2 regions of the Variovorax sp. YR266 genome follow, and region 1 is predicted to be linked to the other one. Evidence: riboswitches for the same ligand, from Rfam matches in the RefSeq annotation. Region 1 holds a riboswitch; the other holds the start of a gene.
What was found. Region 1 has a riboswitch for glycine ahead of BLW48_RS25950 (D-amino acid dehydrogenase). Riboswitches for the same ligand answer to the same signal wherever they lie in the genome.
Positions count from the first base shown of each region.

Region 1 (8,300 bases):
CCGTGAACGCGAAATCCACCTCAGGCGCCAGCCCGCTCACGATCCGCGCGATCGACTTGCCCGAGCCGCAGGCATGCGTCCAGCCGAGCGTGCCGTGGCCCGTGTTGAGGAACAGGTTCGGCAGCCTGGTCTTGCCGATCAGCGGCACGTTGCTCGGCGTGGCGGGGCGCAGGCCGGTCCAGAACTGGGCCTGCGTGGTGTCGCCGGCGCCGGGGAACAGCTCTTCGACGCGGCGCACGATGGCCTCGCAGCGCACGCGGTTCAGGTCGCGGTCATAGCCGTTGAGCTCGGCCGTGCCGGCAATGCGCAGGCGGTCGCCCGACTCCGAGGTGTAGCGCGAGAACACGAGCTTGAATTCGTCATCCGTCAGCGAGACCTGGTGGGCCTTCGACGCGTCCTTGACGGGCAGCGTCACCGAATAGCCTTTGGCCGGGTAGATCGGCAGGCGAATGCCCAGCGGCGCGGCATACAGCGGGCTCAATGAACCCATTGCCAGCACGAAGGCGTCGCCGCGGATGCGCTGGAAGCGGCCTTCGCTATCGGTGGCTTCGACGTGATCGATGCTGCCGCCGGCTTCGCGCAGCGCGGTCACGGTGTGGCTCATCAGGAACTTCACGCCCGCCGCGGTGGCCAGGCCCACCAGTTCGCGCGCGAAGCGGTTGGCGTCGCCGGACTCGTCCTCGGCCGTGTAGGTGGCGCCGGCCAGCTTCGGGCGGATGTGGGCGAGGGCGGGCTCGATCTTCACGGCTTCGTCGGCCGAGATGACCTGGCGTTCGCAGCCCAGGGCGCGCATCTGCTCGGCGGGCGCGAGGGCGCCGTCGAACTCTTTTTGCGTCGTGTAGAAGTGCAGGATGCCCTGCGTGCGCTGGTCGTAGTTCAGGCCGGTGTCGCGGCGCAACTGTTGCAACATCGAGCGGCTGTATGTTCCGAGACGCACGATCTGCTCGATGTTGTGGCGGGTGCGCGCCGGCGTGCATTCGCGCAGGAACTGGAGGCCCCAGAGCCACTGGCGCATGTCGGCGCGGATGCGGAACAGCAGCGGGGCGTCTTCCTTGCCCAGCCATTGCAGCACCTTGAGCGGTGCGCTGGGGTTGGCCCAGGGCTCGGCGTGGCTGACGGAGATCTGCCCACCGTTGGCGAAGCTGGTTTCGGCGGCCGGGGTGGCCTGCCGGTCGATCACGGTCACTTCGTGGCCGAGTTGCTGGAGGTAGTAAGCCGAGGTCACGCCGAGCAGGCCGGCGCCAAGAACGATCACGCGCATTTCAAGTACCTTTGAGGTTGCAGCGCTTGAACGACGGGCGTGGTGTGCTATTGAATAAATAGCAAAGCAACCGGACGACCGTAGTCCAAGTTGCCGCTCCCCCTGTCCTCGGTACCTGAGAGATTCACCCGCTGCGCCCGCAGAGGGTTTGCTCCTTCGGTGCATCACGACCACGTTGGGCGGTGTGATGGCTCTCCAGACGGCGTTTCAGTTGGTGCAGTACAGGTCCCTTGTTCGGACCGACCTGAGCGTTTATGGGAGTTTGCGCCTTCGGTAGGGCCACCGGGGTGGCCCGCTCTCCTGCAGTGGGGCGATTGTAGGCGGGGCTTGCGCGGGCGCCAACCTTTGATTTCTCTCCTCTGGCCGAATGGGATAATCGCCTGTTGATTTGCCGCAAGGCGATCGTTCCATATATCAGCAGGGGACTTCATGATCCTGGTTACCGGCGGCGCTGGCTTCATTGGCGCCAATTTCGTACTCGACTGGATCGCCAACGGCGACGAGCCGGTCGTGAACCTCGACAAGCTGACCTACGCAGGCAACCTCGAGACCCTCGCGTCGCTCAAGGGCAACCCGAAACACATCTTCGTGCAGGGCGACATCGGCGACAGCGCCCTCATCGACCGCCTGCTGGCTGAGCACAAGCCGCGTGCAGTCGTGAACTTCGCCGCCGAATCGCACGTGGACCGCTCCATCCACGGCCCCGAAGACTTCGTGCAGACCAACGTGCTTGGCACCTTCCGCCTGCTCGAATCCGTGCGCGGCCACTGGAGCGCGCTGCCAGCCGAGCAGAAGACGGCCTTCCGCTTCCTGCACGTGTCCACCGACGAGGTCTACGGCTCGCTGTCGAAGACCGACCCCGCCTTCACCGAAGAGAACAAGTACGAGCCCAACAGCCCCTACTCGGCCAGCAAGGCTGCCAGCGACCACCTCGTGCGTGCCTGGCACCACACCTACGGCCTGCCGGTGCTGACCACCAACTGCTCCAACAACTACGGCCCCTTCCACTTCCCGGAGAAGCTCATCCCGCTGATGATCGTCAACGCACTGGCCGGCAAGAACCTGCCCGTGTACGGCGACGGCATGCAGGTGCGCGACTGGCTCTACGTGAAGGACCACTGCAGCGCCATCCGCCGCGTGCTCGAAGCCGGCAAGCTGGGCGAGACCTACAACGTGGGCGGCTGGAACGAGAAGCCCAACATCGAGATCGTCAACACCGTGTGTGCGCTGCTCGACGAGCTGCGCCCCAGGGCCGACGGCAAGCCCTACAAGGAACAGATCACCTACGTCACCGACCGTCCCGGTCACGACCGCCGCTATGCCATCGATGCGCGCAAGCTCGAGGCCGAGCTCGGCTGGAAGCCCGCCGAGACCTTCGACACCGGCATCCGCAAGACCGTCGAGTGGTACCTCGCGAACGGCGAGTGGGTGCGCAACGTGCAAAGCGGCGCGTATCGCGAGTGGGTCGAGAAGCAATACGACACGACGAAGGCTGCGGCATGAAGTTGCTGCTGCTGGGCAAGGGCGGACAGGTCGGCTGGGAGCTGCAGCGCAGCCTGGCGCCCCTGGGTGAACTGGTCGCGCTCGACTTCGACAGCACGGATTTCAACGCTGACTTCAGCCGGCCGGAGCAATTGGCCGAGACAGTATTGAAGGTGCGTCCCGACGTGATCGTCAATGCGGCGGCGCACACGGCCGTCGACAAGGCCGAGAGCGAACCTGACTTTGCGCGCAAGCTCAACGCGACCTCGCCGGGAATCGTGGCCGAGGCGGCCCAGCAGATCGGCGCGCTGATGGTTCACTACTCGACTGATTACGTCTTTGACGGCAGCGGCACGAAGCCCTGGAAGGAAGACGATGCGACGGGTCCGCTCAGCGTGTACGGGCGCACCAAGCTCGAAGGCGAGCAACTGGTGGCGCAGAACTGCGCGAAGCACCTGATCTTCCGCACCAGCTGGGTGTACGCGGCGCGCGGCGGCAACTTCGCCAAGACGATGCTGCGGCTGGCGAAGGAGCGCGACAAGCTGACCGTCATCGACGACCAGTTCGGCGCGCCCACGGGTGCGGAGCTGCTGGCCGACGTGACGGCGCATGCCATTCGGGCGACGCTGCAGGATCCGGCCAAGGCCGGCCTCTATCACGCCATCGCTGGTGGCGAGACCAGCTGGTACGGCTATGCGCGCTTCGTGATCGAGCAAGCCAAGGCGGCGGGTGTCGAACTCAAGGCCGGCCCGGAGGCCGTCGAGGCCGTGCCGACCAGCGCCTTCCCGACCCCGGCAAAGCGCCCGCACAACTCGCGCCTGGACACCACCAAGCTGCAGGCCACGTTCGGCCTGCGCCTGCCGCCCTGGCAGGAAGGCGTCGCGCGCATGCTGCGCGAGATTCTTTGAACTTTCACGAGAAAAAGAACATGACCAAGACGACGCAACGCAAAGGCATCATCCTGGCCGGTGGTTCCGGCACCCGCCTGCACCCCGCGACCCTGGCGCTCAGCAAGCAGCTGCTGCCGGTGTACGACAAGCCGATGATCTACTACCCGCTCAGCACGCTCATGCTGGGCGGCATGCGCGACATCCTGATCATCAGCACGCCGCAGGACACGCCGCGGTTCCAGCAGTTGCTGGGCGATGGGAGCCAGTGGGGGATCAACCTGCAGTACGCGGTGCAGCCCAGTCCTGACGGGCTCGCGCAGGCGTTCATCATCGGGGACAAGTTCGTAGGAAATTCGTCCAGCGCGCTGGTGTTGGGGGACAACATCTTCTACGGGCACGACTTCGTGCATCTGCTGTCCGATGCAGACACGAAGACCTCCGGAGCCACGGTGTTCGCGTATCACGTCCATGATCCCGAGCGCTACGGCGTGGTGGCCTTCGATGCCGAGGGCAAGGCGAGCAGCATCGAGGAGAAGCCGCTGAAGCCCAAGAGCAGCTATGCGGTGACGGGGCTGTACTTCTATGACAACCAGGTGGTCGACATCGCCAAGGCTGTGAAGCCAAGCGCACGTGGGGAACTGGAGATCACTGCGGTGAACCAAGCCTACCTGGATCGCGATCAGCTGAATGTGCAAATCATGCAGCGTGGCTATGCGTGGCTGGACACGGGCACGCACGACAGCCTGCTGGAAGCGGGGCAGTTCATTGCGACGCTGGAGCATCGGCAGGGGCTCAAGATCGCCTGCCCCGAAGAAATCGCATGGCGCAATGGGTTCATCACGGGTGAGCAACTCGAGAAGCTGGCGACGCCTCTGGCCAAGAGCGGATATGGCAAGTACCTCAGGCATTTGCTGAGCGAAGAAGTCCGTTCTTAATGTCGAAGTACTCGATGCTCGCCACTCCACGGTTCAGCATCGTCGTACCGACGCGCAACCGTCCCGAGACCCTGCGCCATTCACTGGCGACCTGTCTCGATCAGGATTTCGATGACTACGAGATTCTGGTCTGCGACAACAGCGATCCGGCCGCAGCGGCGCAGGTGGCTGAGATCGTCGCCGTGGCAGCCTCTTCGCGCATCCGGTATTTGCCACCTGAACGCCCTTTGGCAATGAGCGCCAATTGGGAGCGCGGTTTGAGCCAGGTGCGCGGCGAATACGTTACGGTGCTCGGTGATGACGATGGGCTCATGCCCTACGCGTTGCGCGAACTGGATCGCCTCGCTTCGCGCACGGGGGCCAAGGCCATGCGTTGGCAACGCGGAATTTATACCTGGCCAACGATCGGAGTCGAAGGCGAAGCGAACCTCCTCGCCATCACGCTGTCCCGAACAATCACCGAGATCGACGGACGGGCGCAGATCGCCAAAGTGATCCGGTTCGAGGATGGCACCGACTCGCTGCCAATGATCTATTGCTCGGCCATTCACCGCGATCTGATTGCGCAGCATCGAGAGGCAACGGGGCGCGTTTTTCTGAACGTCTATCCCGACATCTACTCCGGCTTCGGCTTCGGGTATCTGGTGGGGTCCTATCTGTCGATCAGCACGCCTATGAATATCGCGGGTCTCTCGCATGCCAGCAATGGTGTGGCGACGCTGATGAAAGAAAAGAAGACCGCGATAGCGAGCGATTTCTCGCGACTGAATGAGGCCTTCGGCTATCGGAGGCATCCACTCGTACCGGACAAGATGATCCTCGCCCCCGTTCATGTTGCCGACTCCTTTCTCCATGCGAAGGACGCGCTCTTTCCCAATGACGACACGCTGGTGCTGGATCGAAAGGCGATCACCGAGCGCTATCTGGGGGCGATACTGGAAACAGATCCCCAGGAGCGTGCCGAGGTGCGGCAGATCATCCGGGCCTCGATTGCCGACTGTGCCGAGTTACTGCAATGGTTCGACACTGAGGCACCGGACTTGCCGCCCGCGTCTGCCCACACGTTCCGCCCTAGCCGGTTTGGATTTGACGGTGTCACGTTGAGCCTGGATGCAGCGCCGTTTGGCGTCAAGGATGTTTCGGGTGCGGTCAGCTTGACGACGTCGCTGCTCGGTATCGACAGGCAGGCTATTCCGTTCGATCTCCCATCGCTGCCCGACATGCGTGCACAGGTCGAGGCGGAAAGACAGAGCGCGTTGCGTGCGCATCACGAGGCGGCTGAAACCCGCCGTCAGACGCATGTCGACCTCACCGCTGCGGCTGCCAATACGGCCGATCTTGTGTCACAGGCACAAGCTTGGCGAGAAGCATGTGCGCAGTTGGAGCACAGCCTCGGCGAGGCCCAACGCATGGGTTCGTTGCGCTATGTTCCGAAACGGTTGGTGCGCAAAGCGCTCAGTTTGTTCAGAAAGCCTCCCTCTGCCGCATAGCGCCCCGAGCGAAGACGCGGGGCTTGGGGGCTTTCATCGCGTGCTGACAGCTATAGGGGCCGTCAGGATCTTTTCTTTCTTTCGAATCGCGAAGTCAAAACGATGAAAGCAGTCATTCTTGCCGGCGGGTTGGGCACACGCATCTCGGAAGAGACCCACCTCAAACCCAAGCCGATGGTTGAAATCGGTGCGAAGCCCGTGCTTTGGCACATCATGAAGCTCTACTCGGCCTACGGCATCAATGACTTCATCATCTGCTGCGGCTACAAGGGCTATGTGATCAAGGAGTACTTTGCGAACTACTTCCTCCACATGTCCGACGTGACCTTCGATATGCGCAGCAACGAGATGAACGTGCATCAGCGCAAGGCCGAGCCCTGGAAGGTCACGCTGGTCGATACCGGCGACGAAACCCTCACTGGCGGGCGCTTGAAGCGGGTGGGTGACTACCTGAAGGACGAAGAGGCGTTCTGCTTCACTTACGGAGACGGTGTTGCGGACCTGCGAATCGATCAGCTGATCGACTTCCACCGCGCGCACAGTCGTCTGGCGACGGTGACGGCAGTCCAGCCCGCAGGGCGCTATGGCGCTCTTGAAAGGGATGGCGATGTGGTGCGGGGATTTATCGAGAAGCCCCGCGGCGACGGCGGCTGGATCAATGGCGGCTTCTTCGTCCTCTCTCCGAAATGCCTCGACTACATCGAGGGGGATCAATCCAGTTGGGAGGGGCAACCGCTCGCCCAGATCGCACGAGACGGTCAGTTGATGGCATTCGAGCACGGAGGCTTCTGGCAGCCGATGGATACGCTACGCGACAAGACGCACCTCGAGCAGTTGTGGGCCAGCAATGCTGCGCCCTGGAAGGTGTGGTCGTGAACCGCGCATTCTGGCAGGGCAAGCGGGTGCTGGTGACAGGGCACACTGGATTCAAAGGCAGTTGGCTGGTACTGTGGCTGCGCAGCCTGGGCGCTGAAGTCCACGGTTATGCGTTGGCGCCACCGACGCCGACCAACCTGTTCTCGGTGGCACGTGTCACCGATTTACTGCAGAGCCACGTCGTTGCCGATGTTCGCGATGGTGAGGCCGTGCTGCAAGCCTTGCGAGCAGCTGATCCGGAAATCGTTTTCCACTTGGCAGCGCAGCCTCTGGTTCGCCAGTCTTATCATGCGCCGGTGGAGACATATGCCACCAACGTCATGGGAACGGTCAACCTCCTGGAGGCAGTGCGCTCGTGCAAGGATGTGCGTGCCATCGTGAATGTCACGACGGACAAGTGCTATGACAACCGGGAGTGGGTCTGGGGTTATCGCGAAGGCGAAGCATTGGGTGGCTCCGACCCTTATGCCAGCAGCAAGGCCTGCGCGGAGCTTGTCACGGCCGCGTATCGGGCTTCCTTTCTGACGCAGGCTGGCATAGCGGTTGCCACCGCTCGGGCGGGAAACGTGATTGGTGGCGGGGATTGGGCCGATGATCGGCTGGTGCCGGACTTCTTTCGTGCGGCCCATGCCCGTCGTCCACTCGAGGTGCGCTATGCGGGCGCGACGCGGCCCTGGCAGCATGTGCTGGAGCCTCTGTCGGGCTACCTGTTGCTTGCCGAGCGGCTGGCGGAAGAAGATCCGCAGTTCGCAGCTGCGTGGAATTTTGGCCCGGCCGATGAGGATGCCGTGCCCGTGCGACAACTGCTGGATCGGCTGGTGAGCAAAGTCGAAGGAGCGCAGTGGCGGGAAACCGATGAGTCGGCCCTGCATGAAGCAGGCTATCTAAAGCTCGACAGCAGCAAAGCGAAGAGCGTGCTCGGGTGGCAACCGCGTTGGGGGCTCGAAGAGGCACTCGACAAGACTGTGGCATGGGACCGTGCCTGGCGCGGGAGCAATGACATGCAGAAGGTCTGCCTTTCGCAAATCGAGACACATGAAGGCGCGGCGGCGCATGGCTAGATTCGTCGTTGACTCCACGGCGCTGGATGGCCTGAAGCTGATCCATCGGCGGAAGCTTGAGGATTCGCGCGGATTCTTCAGTCGCTTCTTCTGTGCCGAGGAGCTGGCGCATGTCGGTTTCACGCAGCCAGTTGCACAGATGAACCACACGATGACGCGGCGCTGCGGCTCCGTGCGAGGATTGCATTTCCAGTACCCGCCCCATACCGAAGACAAGTTGGTCAGTTGCCTGCGCGGCGAGATCTTCGACGTTGCGGTCGATATACGCAGAGGCTCACCGACCTTTCTTCACTGGCATGCGGAAA
Region 1 covers NZ_FNPM01000011.1:116,028-124,327, forward strand. The annotation lists gene BLW48_RS25950 (D-amino acid dehydrogenase) at 1-1,261, opposite strand, end outside; glycine riboswitch at 1,354-1,470, opposite strand; glycine riboswitch at 1,474-1,574, opposite strand; gene rfbB (dTDP-glucose 4,6-dehydratase) at 1,691-2,764, shown strand; gene rfbD (dTDP-4-dehydrorhamnose reductase) at 2,761-3,651, shown strand; gene rfbA (glucose-1-phosphate thymidylyltransferase RfbA) at 3,672-4,568, shown strand; gene BLW48_RS25970 (glycosyltransferase family 2 protein) at 4,568-6,058, shown strand; gene rfbF (glucose-1-phosphate cytidylyltransferase) at 6,161-6,934, shown strand; gene rfbG (CDP-glucose 4,6-dehydratase) at 6,931-7,995, shown strand; gene rfbC (dTDP-4-dehydrorhamnose 3,5-epimerase) at 7,988-8,300, shown strand, end outside.

Region 2 (8,300 bases), on a different contig from region 1:
TTCTTCGGCTTCATGGTCTGGTACGGCTGGCTGTACATGGAACGCACGATGTTCCAGCTCACTGCCGTGACTCAGATTCCGTTCGCCTACATCTACAGCGCGATGCTGTTCGGCGGCATCTTGTTGATCGTGCACTGGCTGCTGGTGGTGCGTGGCTACGTGCTGCGCAGGGAGTTCGCGTCCGACGCGCACTTCGACGCCAACGCCTCGGCGTCGCTGTAAGGAGAACGACCATGGATGCCAGCATTGTTCTGATCGTTTCCGCCTGCATTTTCCTGGCCATCGGCGTGCCGGTGGCCTTTGCGCTGGGCCTTTCCACCGTTACCACGCTGATCCTTGCGGAGAACTACCCGCTGATGGTGCTGCTGAAGGAAACCTTCACCGGCATCGACAGCTTTCCGCTGATGGCGGTGCCCTTCTTCATTCTTGCGGCCGAACTCATGAGCGGCGGCTCGCTCACCGAGGTGCTGCTGCGCTTCGCAGGCCAGTTCGTGGGCCACCGGCGCGGCGGGCTGGGCTACACCAACGTGGTGTCGCTGACCTTCTTTTCGGGCATCTCGGGCTCGGCGCTGGCCGACGCGGCGGGGCCGGGGTCGATGCTCATCAAGATGATGGACAAGGCCGGCTACGACCGCTCGTACGCGGCGGCGCTCACGGCCTCGACCGCCATCGTGGGGCCGATCATCCCGCCCTCGATCATCATGATCATCTACGCGCTGCAGGACGAAAGCGTATCGGTCGGCACGCTGTTCGCGGCCGGCATCATGCCGGGCATCCTGATCGCGGTGGCGATGTGCGTCGTGAACTTCTACGTCTCGAAAAAGCGCAACTACAAGGGCGACGGGCAAACGCCGCCGCTGCGCGAGATCCTGGTCACGACCTGGAAGGCGATTCCCGCGATCCTGCTGCCGGTGGTGATCCTGGGCGGCATGCGCGCCGGCTGGTTCACGCCGACCGAGGCCTCGGTGGTGGCGGTGTTCTATGCGCTGGTGTGCGGCAAGTTCGTCTACCGCACGCTCGAGTGGAAGATGCTGCCCGACATCCTCTCGCGCTCGGCGTTGCTGTCGGCTTCGGTGCTGATCATCATCGGGCTGTCGGCCTCGTTCGCGTGGGTGCTGACCATCGAGGGCATTCCGCAGCAGATGGCCGAATGGCTCATCAGCATGAACCTCTCGCCGTGGATGTTCCTGATCATCGTCAACGTGTTCCTGCTGCTGTTCGGCATCTTCATCGAGCCGCTGCCGGGTGTGATGGTGCTGGCGCCGATCCTTGCGCCGGTGGCCATCAAGCTGGGTGTGGACCCGGTGCACTTCGCGATGATCGTGATCTTCAACCTCACGCTGGGCATGATCACGCCGCCGGTGGGCGGGCTGCTGTTCGTGACCTGCAACGTGTCGAAGGTACCGATGTCGGCGCTGGTGAAGGAGCTGGTGCCGTTCCTTTGGGCGCATGGGGCTGTGCTGGTCATCCTGACCTTCGTGCCCGCGCTGAGTACGTGGCTGCCGCACGTGCTCGGGTTCAAGTAGCGGCCTGGGCTCCGGGGCCTGATCGGCCCGGTGAATCGGCGGATGTTCACTGCCAGAATCGGGCGACGGGCCAAGGGCCGACAACCGACAAGGAGGGGACTGCGCCATGAATCGATTCCTGAGCTGCCTGCTGGGCGGCGCCTTGCTGGCTCCGGCTGCCTTCGGCGCCCCGCCCGCAACGCCCGCCGCGGTACCAGCCCCCGTATCGGCAGCAGCGCCGGCCGATCCCGCCTCCAGCATCCGCGAAGTCGAAGCCGCCGTGCGCGCCTGGGCCGCGGCCTGGTCAGCCCGGGACGTGGTGCGCTACCTGGCCGCCTATGCACCCGACTTCACGCCGCCCCGAGGCCAGGACCGCAAGGCCTGGGAGGCGGACCGCCGCGCGCGCATTTCCGACAAGACGACCATCAGCGTGAGCATCGACAGCCTGGTCATCAGCGTCCAGGGGCAGGCGGCCAGCGCAAGCTTTCAACAGACCTACAGCGCCGACAAGCTGCGCGAGAAGAGCCGCAAGACGCTGGAATTGCAGCGCGTGGGCAACCAGTGGCTCATACGCAAGGAAAGCGCGGGCTGAAGGCCAGCCGCGATTGCCCCTGTAAGGCAAACGGTTCATGAAGATGTCACCACTTGCAACGATGCTGCAGCCCTCGATTCCCGAAAGCTGTGGCTGCCATGTTTCCCACCAAGACCGACAAGGCGCGCGACGAACTCCAGGGCGGACAGCGCACGCTCAGCCAGCGTGAGCGCGCCCTGCTGCTGATGGCCGATGGCCGGCGCTCGCTGACCGACTTCAGTCCGCTGTTCTCCAACCGGGTTGAAGCCGAACAGGCGATCCAGGCGCTGGTGCAGCGGGGCTACCTGCAGGCCCCACAAGCTGCTGCTGCTGCGGCACCGGCGCCCGCACCGGCAGCGGCCCCCGCCCGGCCCGCGCCTATCGCCGCCGCCGAGCCGATCCAGGTCGCCACCACCTCGGCCGACACCTTCGACGGCAAGCGCTCGCTGGCCACCACGCGTATGTTCCTGTTCGACATCTGCGAGCGCATGTTCGTGCGGCGCGACCCGAAGTTCGCGCTGCAGATGCGCGACGCCCTGCGCGAGGCCCGAGACCGCGAGGCGATGCTGACCATCGCCGCGCTGATGCTCACCGAGATCGAGAAAACCGCCGGGGTAGAGCGGGCCGAATCGCTGCGTGAGCGCATCGACAAGCTGCTGCCGCCGGCCGAAATCATCCACTGACGCAAAACCCCGGCCCCGCGCGATCCACTACACTCGCCAGGGTCAGGAGAGAGCCCCGCGTGCCGGGGCCGCCGAAGGCGCAGGGGTTTCCCGAACGCTCAGGCAAAAGGACTGACAAGGCGCCGGTGAACACCGGCGTTTCCTTGCTGGAGAGAGGCCGTTGCAGTGAAAACTGCCCATCGGCCCACCGAAGGAGCAAACCCCGATCGTGGGGCGAATCTCTCAGGTAAAGCGGACAGCAGGGGTGGCCCATGGCTTGCGTCATGGATTTCGTCTGCCCCTTTGGAGTGCCCCGTGGCTGCTTCTTCCGCCCCCGCTACCGAACTTCTCAAGACGCCGCTGCACGACCTCCACGTGGAGCTCGGTGCCCGCATGGTCCCCTTTGCCGGCTATTCGATGCCGGTGCAGTACCCCGCCGGCCTGATGGCCGAGCACAAGCACACGCGCGATGCGGCCGGCCTGTTCGACATTTCCCACATGGGCCAGCTGCGCCTCGTCGGCCCCGACGCCGCGGCCGCCTTCGAAACCCTGATGCCAGTCGACGTGATCGACCTGCCCGCCGGCAAGCAGCGCTACGGCCTGCTGCTGAACGACGAAGGCGGCATCCTCGACGACCTGATGTTCTTCAATGAAGGCAACGGCTCGATCTTCGTGATCGTCAACGGCGCCTGCAAGGTGGCCGACATCGCCCACATCCAGCAGAAGATCGGCAGCCGCTGCCAAGTGCAGCCCCTGCCCGACCACGCCCTGCTCGCGCTGCAGGGCCCGCAGGCCGCGGCCACGCTGGCGCGGCTGTCGCCCGGCATCGAGCGCTTCGTGTTCATGACGGGCGGTGCGGTGCAGATCGGCGGCATTGCCGCCTTCGTCACCCGCAGCGGCTACACCGGCGAAGACGGCTTCGAGATCTCGGTGGCCGCCAAGGACGCCGAGGCGCTGGCCCGCCTGCTGCTGGCCCAGCCCGAGGTCAAGCCCATCGGCCTGGGCGCGCGCAATTCGCTGCGACTCGAAGCCGGGCTTTGCCTCTACGGCAACGACATCGACACCACCACCACGCCTGTCGAGGCCTCGCTCAACTGGGCGATGCAGAAGGTGCGCCGCACGGGCGGCGCGCGCGAAGGCGGCTTTCCTGGCGCGGCAAAGATCCTCGCGCAGCTCGCCGTCGCGACCGCAGGCGCCGCCGGCCACACCGACCACGACACGCTGAAGCGCAAGCGCGTGGGCCTCGTCGCCCTCGAACGCATTCCGGTGCGCGACGGCACGGTGCTGCAATCTTTCGAAGGCCATGACATCGGCATCGTCACCAGCGGCCTGCTCGGCCCGACGGCCGACCGCTGCATCGCCATGGGCTACGTGGCCACCGCCTTCGCCGAGCCGGGCACGCGCGTGCAGGCCATCGTGCGCGGCAAGCCGGTGCCGATGGAAGTCTCGACGATGCCTTTCGTGCCCACCCGCTACTACCGCGGCTGAGCCTGGTCGACAGGCTAGGCTCTGCACCCCGATTCATTTTTTCCACGAGGAGTTTTCCATGAGCATCAAGTACACCAAGGACCACGAATGGGTGTCGGCCGAAGGCGACGCAGCCACCGTCGGCATCACCGTGCATGCGCAGGACGCGCTGGGCGACGTGGTGTTCGTCGACCTGCCCGAAGTCGGCAAGACCTTTGCGCAAGGCGAAGTTGCCGGCGTCGTCGAATCGGTCAAGGCCGCGGCCGACGTGTTCATGCCCGTGTCGGGCGAGATCACTGAAGTGAACGAGGCCCTGCGCGCCGACCCGTCGCTCGCCAACAGCGATCCGCTGGCCGCCGGCTGGTTCTTCAAGGTCAAGCTGAGCGAGCCCGCGCAGCTCGACGCCCTGCTGGACGCGGCCTCCTACGACAAGTTCGCCGCCGAATCCTGATCCGCTGAGTTCCTCAGCCACCTTCCTTCTTCTCCCCGAGCCCTCACCGCCATGCCGACGCCCGCCCTTCCCTCTTTGCAAGAACTAGAGAACGCCGAAGAATTCCTCGCCCGCCACATCGGCATCGATGCGGCGGACGAGGCGCGCATGCTGCCGGTGATCGGCTCGGAAACGCGAGCAGAGCTCATCGACGGCATCGTGCCCGCGGCCATCCGCCGCGCAAAGCCGATGCGCCTGCCCGCACCGGCAACCGAAGCCGATGCGCTGGCCGAGCTGAAGGTGATGGCGTCGAAGAACAAGGTGTTCAAGAACTTCATCGGCCAGGGCTACTACGGCACGCACACGCCGGGCGTCATCTTGCGCAACGTGCTCGAGAACCCCGCCTGGTACACCGCCTACACGCCCTACCAGGCCGAAATCTCGCAGGGCCGCATGGAAGCCCTGCTCAACTTCCAGACGATGGTGTGCGACCTCACGGGCATGGCCATCGCCAACGCCTCGATGCTCGACGAGGCCACGGCCGCAGCCGAGGCCATGACGCTGGCCAAGCGCAGCGTGAAGAGCAAGAGCAACGTGTTCCTGGTGTCGGGCGACTGCCATCCGCAGACCATCGAAGTCATCAAGACGCGCGCCGCGCCGCTGGGCATCGAAGTGAAGGTGAGCACCGTGTCGGAAACGCTGCCGCACCTGATGGTGAGCGGCGAGTTCTTCGCCGCGCTCGCACAGTACCCCGCCACCACCGGCCACGTGCACGACCTGCGACCACTCGCGGGCCACGCGCATCAGTGCGACGCCGCCCTCATCGTCGCGGCCGACCTGCTGGCGCTCACGCTGCTCGTCGCGCCCGGCGAATTCGATGCCGACATCGTCTGCGGCACCACGCAACGCTTCGGCATGCCGCTGTGCAACGGCGGCCCGCACGCCGCCTACCTGGCCTGCCGCGACGAATTCAAGCGCTCGCTGCCGGGCCGCCTGGTCGGCGTGAGCGTCGACACGCACGGCCAGCCCGCATACCGCCTCGCACTGCAGACGCGCGAGCAGCACATCCGCCGCGAGAAGGCAACGTCGAACATCTGCACCGCGCAAGTGCTGCCGGCCGTGGTGGCCAGCATGTACGCCGTTTACCACGGGCCCGACGGCCTCACGCGCATTGCGCAGCGAGTGGCAGCGCTCACGGCAATCCTCGCCAAGGGCCTCACGCAGATGGGCCGCGAGCCGGTCAACACCACCGCGTTCGATTCACTGACCATCCGCACCGGCGAAGACACGCCGGCGATCATCGAGCGCGCGCAAGCCGCCGGCGTCAACCTGCGCCAGCGCCTGCAGCAGCACCTGGGCATCTCGCTCGACGAGACCAGCACGCGCGCCGACGTCGAAACCCTGTGGAGCCTCTTCGCGCCCGCCGGCACGCAGGCGCCGCGCTTCGATGACCTGTCGGGCAGCACCACGCCGCTGATCCCCGAAGACCTGCGCCGCAGCAGCGCCTTTCTCACGCACCCGGTGTTCAACACCCACAAGAGCGAAACCGCGATGCTGCGCTACATCCGCAGCCTGTCGGACAAAGACCTGGCGCTCGACCGCAGCATGATTCCGCTGGGCAGTTGCACGATGAAGCTCAACGCGACGAGCGAGATGATCCCCATCACCTGGCCCGAGTTCGCCAACATCCACCCCTTCGCACCGGCTGACCAGCAGCAGGGCTATGCCCAGCTCGACGCCCAGCTGCGCGCCTGGCTGTGCGAAGCCACCGGCTACGCGGGCATCAGCCTGCAACCCAACGCTGGCTCGCAAGGCGAGTACGCAGGCCTGCTGGCCATCCGCTCGTTCCATGAAGCCAAGGGCCAGGGCCACCGCAACATCTGCCTGATTCCGTCTTCCGCACACGGCACCAACCCCGCGAGCGCGCAGATGGTGGGCCTGCAGGTGGTGGTGACGGCCTGCGACGCGCAGGGCAACGTCGACATGGACGACCTGAAGCGCGCCTGCGAAAAGCACAGCGACAAGCTGGCCGCAGTGATGATCACCTACCCCAGCACGCACGGAGTGTTCGAAACCCGCGTGAAGGAACTGTGCGAGCTGGTGCATGAACACGGCGGCCGCGTGTATGTCGACGGCGCCAACATGAACGCGCTGGTCGGCGTGGCCGCGCCGGGCGAGTTCGGCGGCGACGTGAGCCACCTGAACCTGCACAAGACCTTCTGCATTCCGCACGGCGGCGGCGGCCCCGGCGTGGGCCCGGTGTGCGTGGTCGAAGACCTCGTGCCGTACCTGCCTGGCCACGTGACCGCAGGCATGCCGTCGAACGGCGTGGGCGCCGTGTCGGCCGCGCCGCTGGGCAATGCGGCCGTGCTGCCGATCAGCTGGATGTACTGCCGCATGATGGGCGCCAAGGGCCTGCAGGCTGCGACCGAAACGGCCATTCTCAGCGCCAACTACATCAGCGCGCGCCTGAAGGACCACTACCCCACGCTGTACGCGAGCCCCAACGGGCACGTCGCGCACGAGTGCATCCTCGACCTGCGCCCGCTGAAGGACACCAGCGGCGTCACCGCCGAAGACGTGGCCAAGCGCCTGATCGACTACGGCTTCCACGCGCCCACGCTGAGCTTCCCCGTGCCCGGCACGCTGATGGTCGAGCCGACCGAGAGCGAGCCGCTGGCCGAGCTCGACCGCTTCATCGACGCGATGATCGCCATCCGCGGCGAGATCCGCCGCATCGAAGAAGGCGTGTGGCCTAAGGAAGACAACCCGCTCAAGCACGCGCCGCACACGGCTGCGAGCCTGCTCGGCACCGAGTGGAGCCACCCGTACTCGCGCGAACTCGGCGCGTTTCCGCTGGCCGAACTCAAGAACGCGAAGTACTGGCCGCCCATCGGCCGCGTCGACAACGTGTACGGCGATCGCAACCTGTTCTGCAGCTGCGTGCCCGTGGACGACTACAAGGAAACCGAAGAGGCCTGACGAAATCCGAGAAGGCGGGCGGCAACCCAGCGGCCCTTTTACGGCGGGGATTCGCGACGATAGGTCGCCCACTTCACGGTCAGGATGTCTGCAGCGATCTTGGCGGCATTGACGCCCGCATAGGCTTCGGACGGATCGAACTGGAATGCCTCCTGGTATCGCTTGACCTGCGCATAGTCCTGGTCGAAGGTCATCGGACCCATGAGTTCGGCAGGATCGGTGCCCGCTGGAAGCGCGAGGAATTTCTCCGAATCGGTTGCACTCTGGTAGAGGTCGACGCTCATCAGGTTCATACGGGTGTCCTCGAGGTTTTGATCTTGAGAACAAAGCCTCAGCGACATCCGTTCAGCACGCAATCGGTCCGCGCCTACACGGCGCGCCGGAGGAATGCTCACGGGCGCTCGTGTAGATCGGGCGCCGTGCGGCGTCAGGGTTGCTTCTTCTTTGCCACGTCGCCCGTGGCGATCTGCTGGCGCAGGCCGCGCAGGCTGGTCTTCACCTTGCGCTCGTTCTCCGGCCCCATGCGCACCATGATCTTCTGGCCGGAAGACAGCGACTCCAGCTTGGGGTCAGCGTATTCATAGCGCACCCACGGCCGGGTCGAGGGCACGTCACCCTTCACCTCGACCAGCCGCACCTCCACCGGCCCCTTGGGCTCGGGCGCCTGCAGCAGATGGTCGATC
Region 2 covers NZ_FNPM01000005.1:445,488-453,787, forward strand. The annotation lists gene BLW48_RS16480 (TRAP transporter small permease) at 1-222, shown strand, start outside; gene BLW48_RS16485 (TRAP transporter large permease) at 234-1,526, shown strand; gene BLW48_RS16490 (L,D-transpeptidase Cds6 family protein) at 1,633-2,097, shown strand; gene BLW48_RS16495 (hypothetical protein) at 2,196-2,759, shown strand; glycine riboswitch at 2,793-2,883, shown strand; glycine riboswitch at 2,896-3,008, shown strand; gene gcvT (glycine cleavage system aminomethyltransferase GcvT) at 3,054-4,226, shown strand; gene gcvH (glycine cleavage system protein GcvH) at 4,285-4,656, shown strand; gene gcvP (aminomethyl-transferring glycine dehydrogenase) at 4,708-7,617, shown strand; gene BLW48_RS16515 (hypothetical protein) at 7,656-7,910, opposite strand; gene BLW48_RS16520 (DUF3014 domain-containing protein) at 8,045-8,300, opposite strand, start outside.
Region 2: linked by a shared signal. The riboswitch ahead of gcvT (glycine cleavage system aminomethyltransferase GcvT) and the one ahead of BLW48_RS25950 (D-amino acid dehydrogenase) in region 1 are both predicted to bind glycine.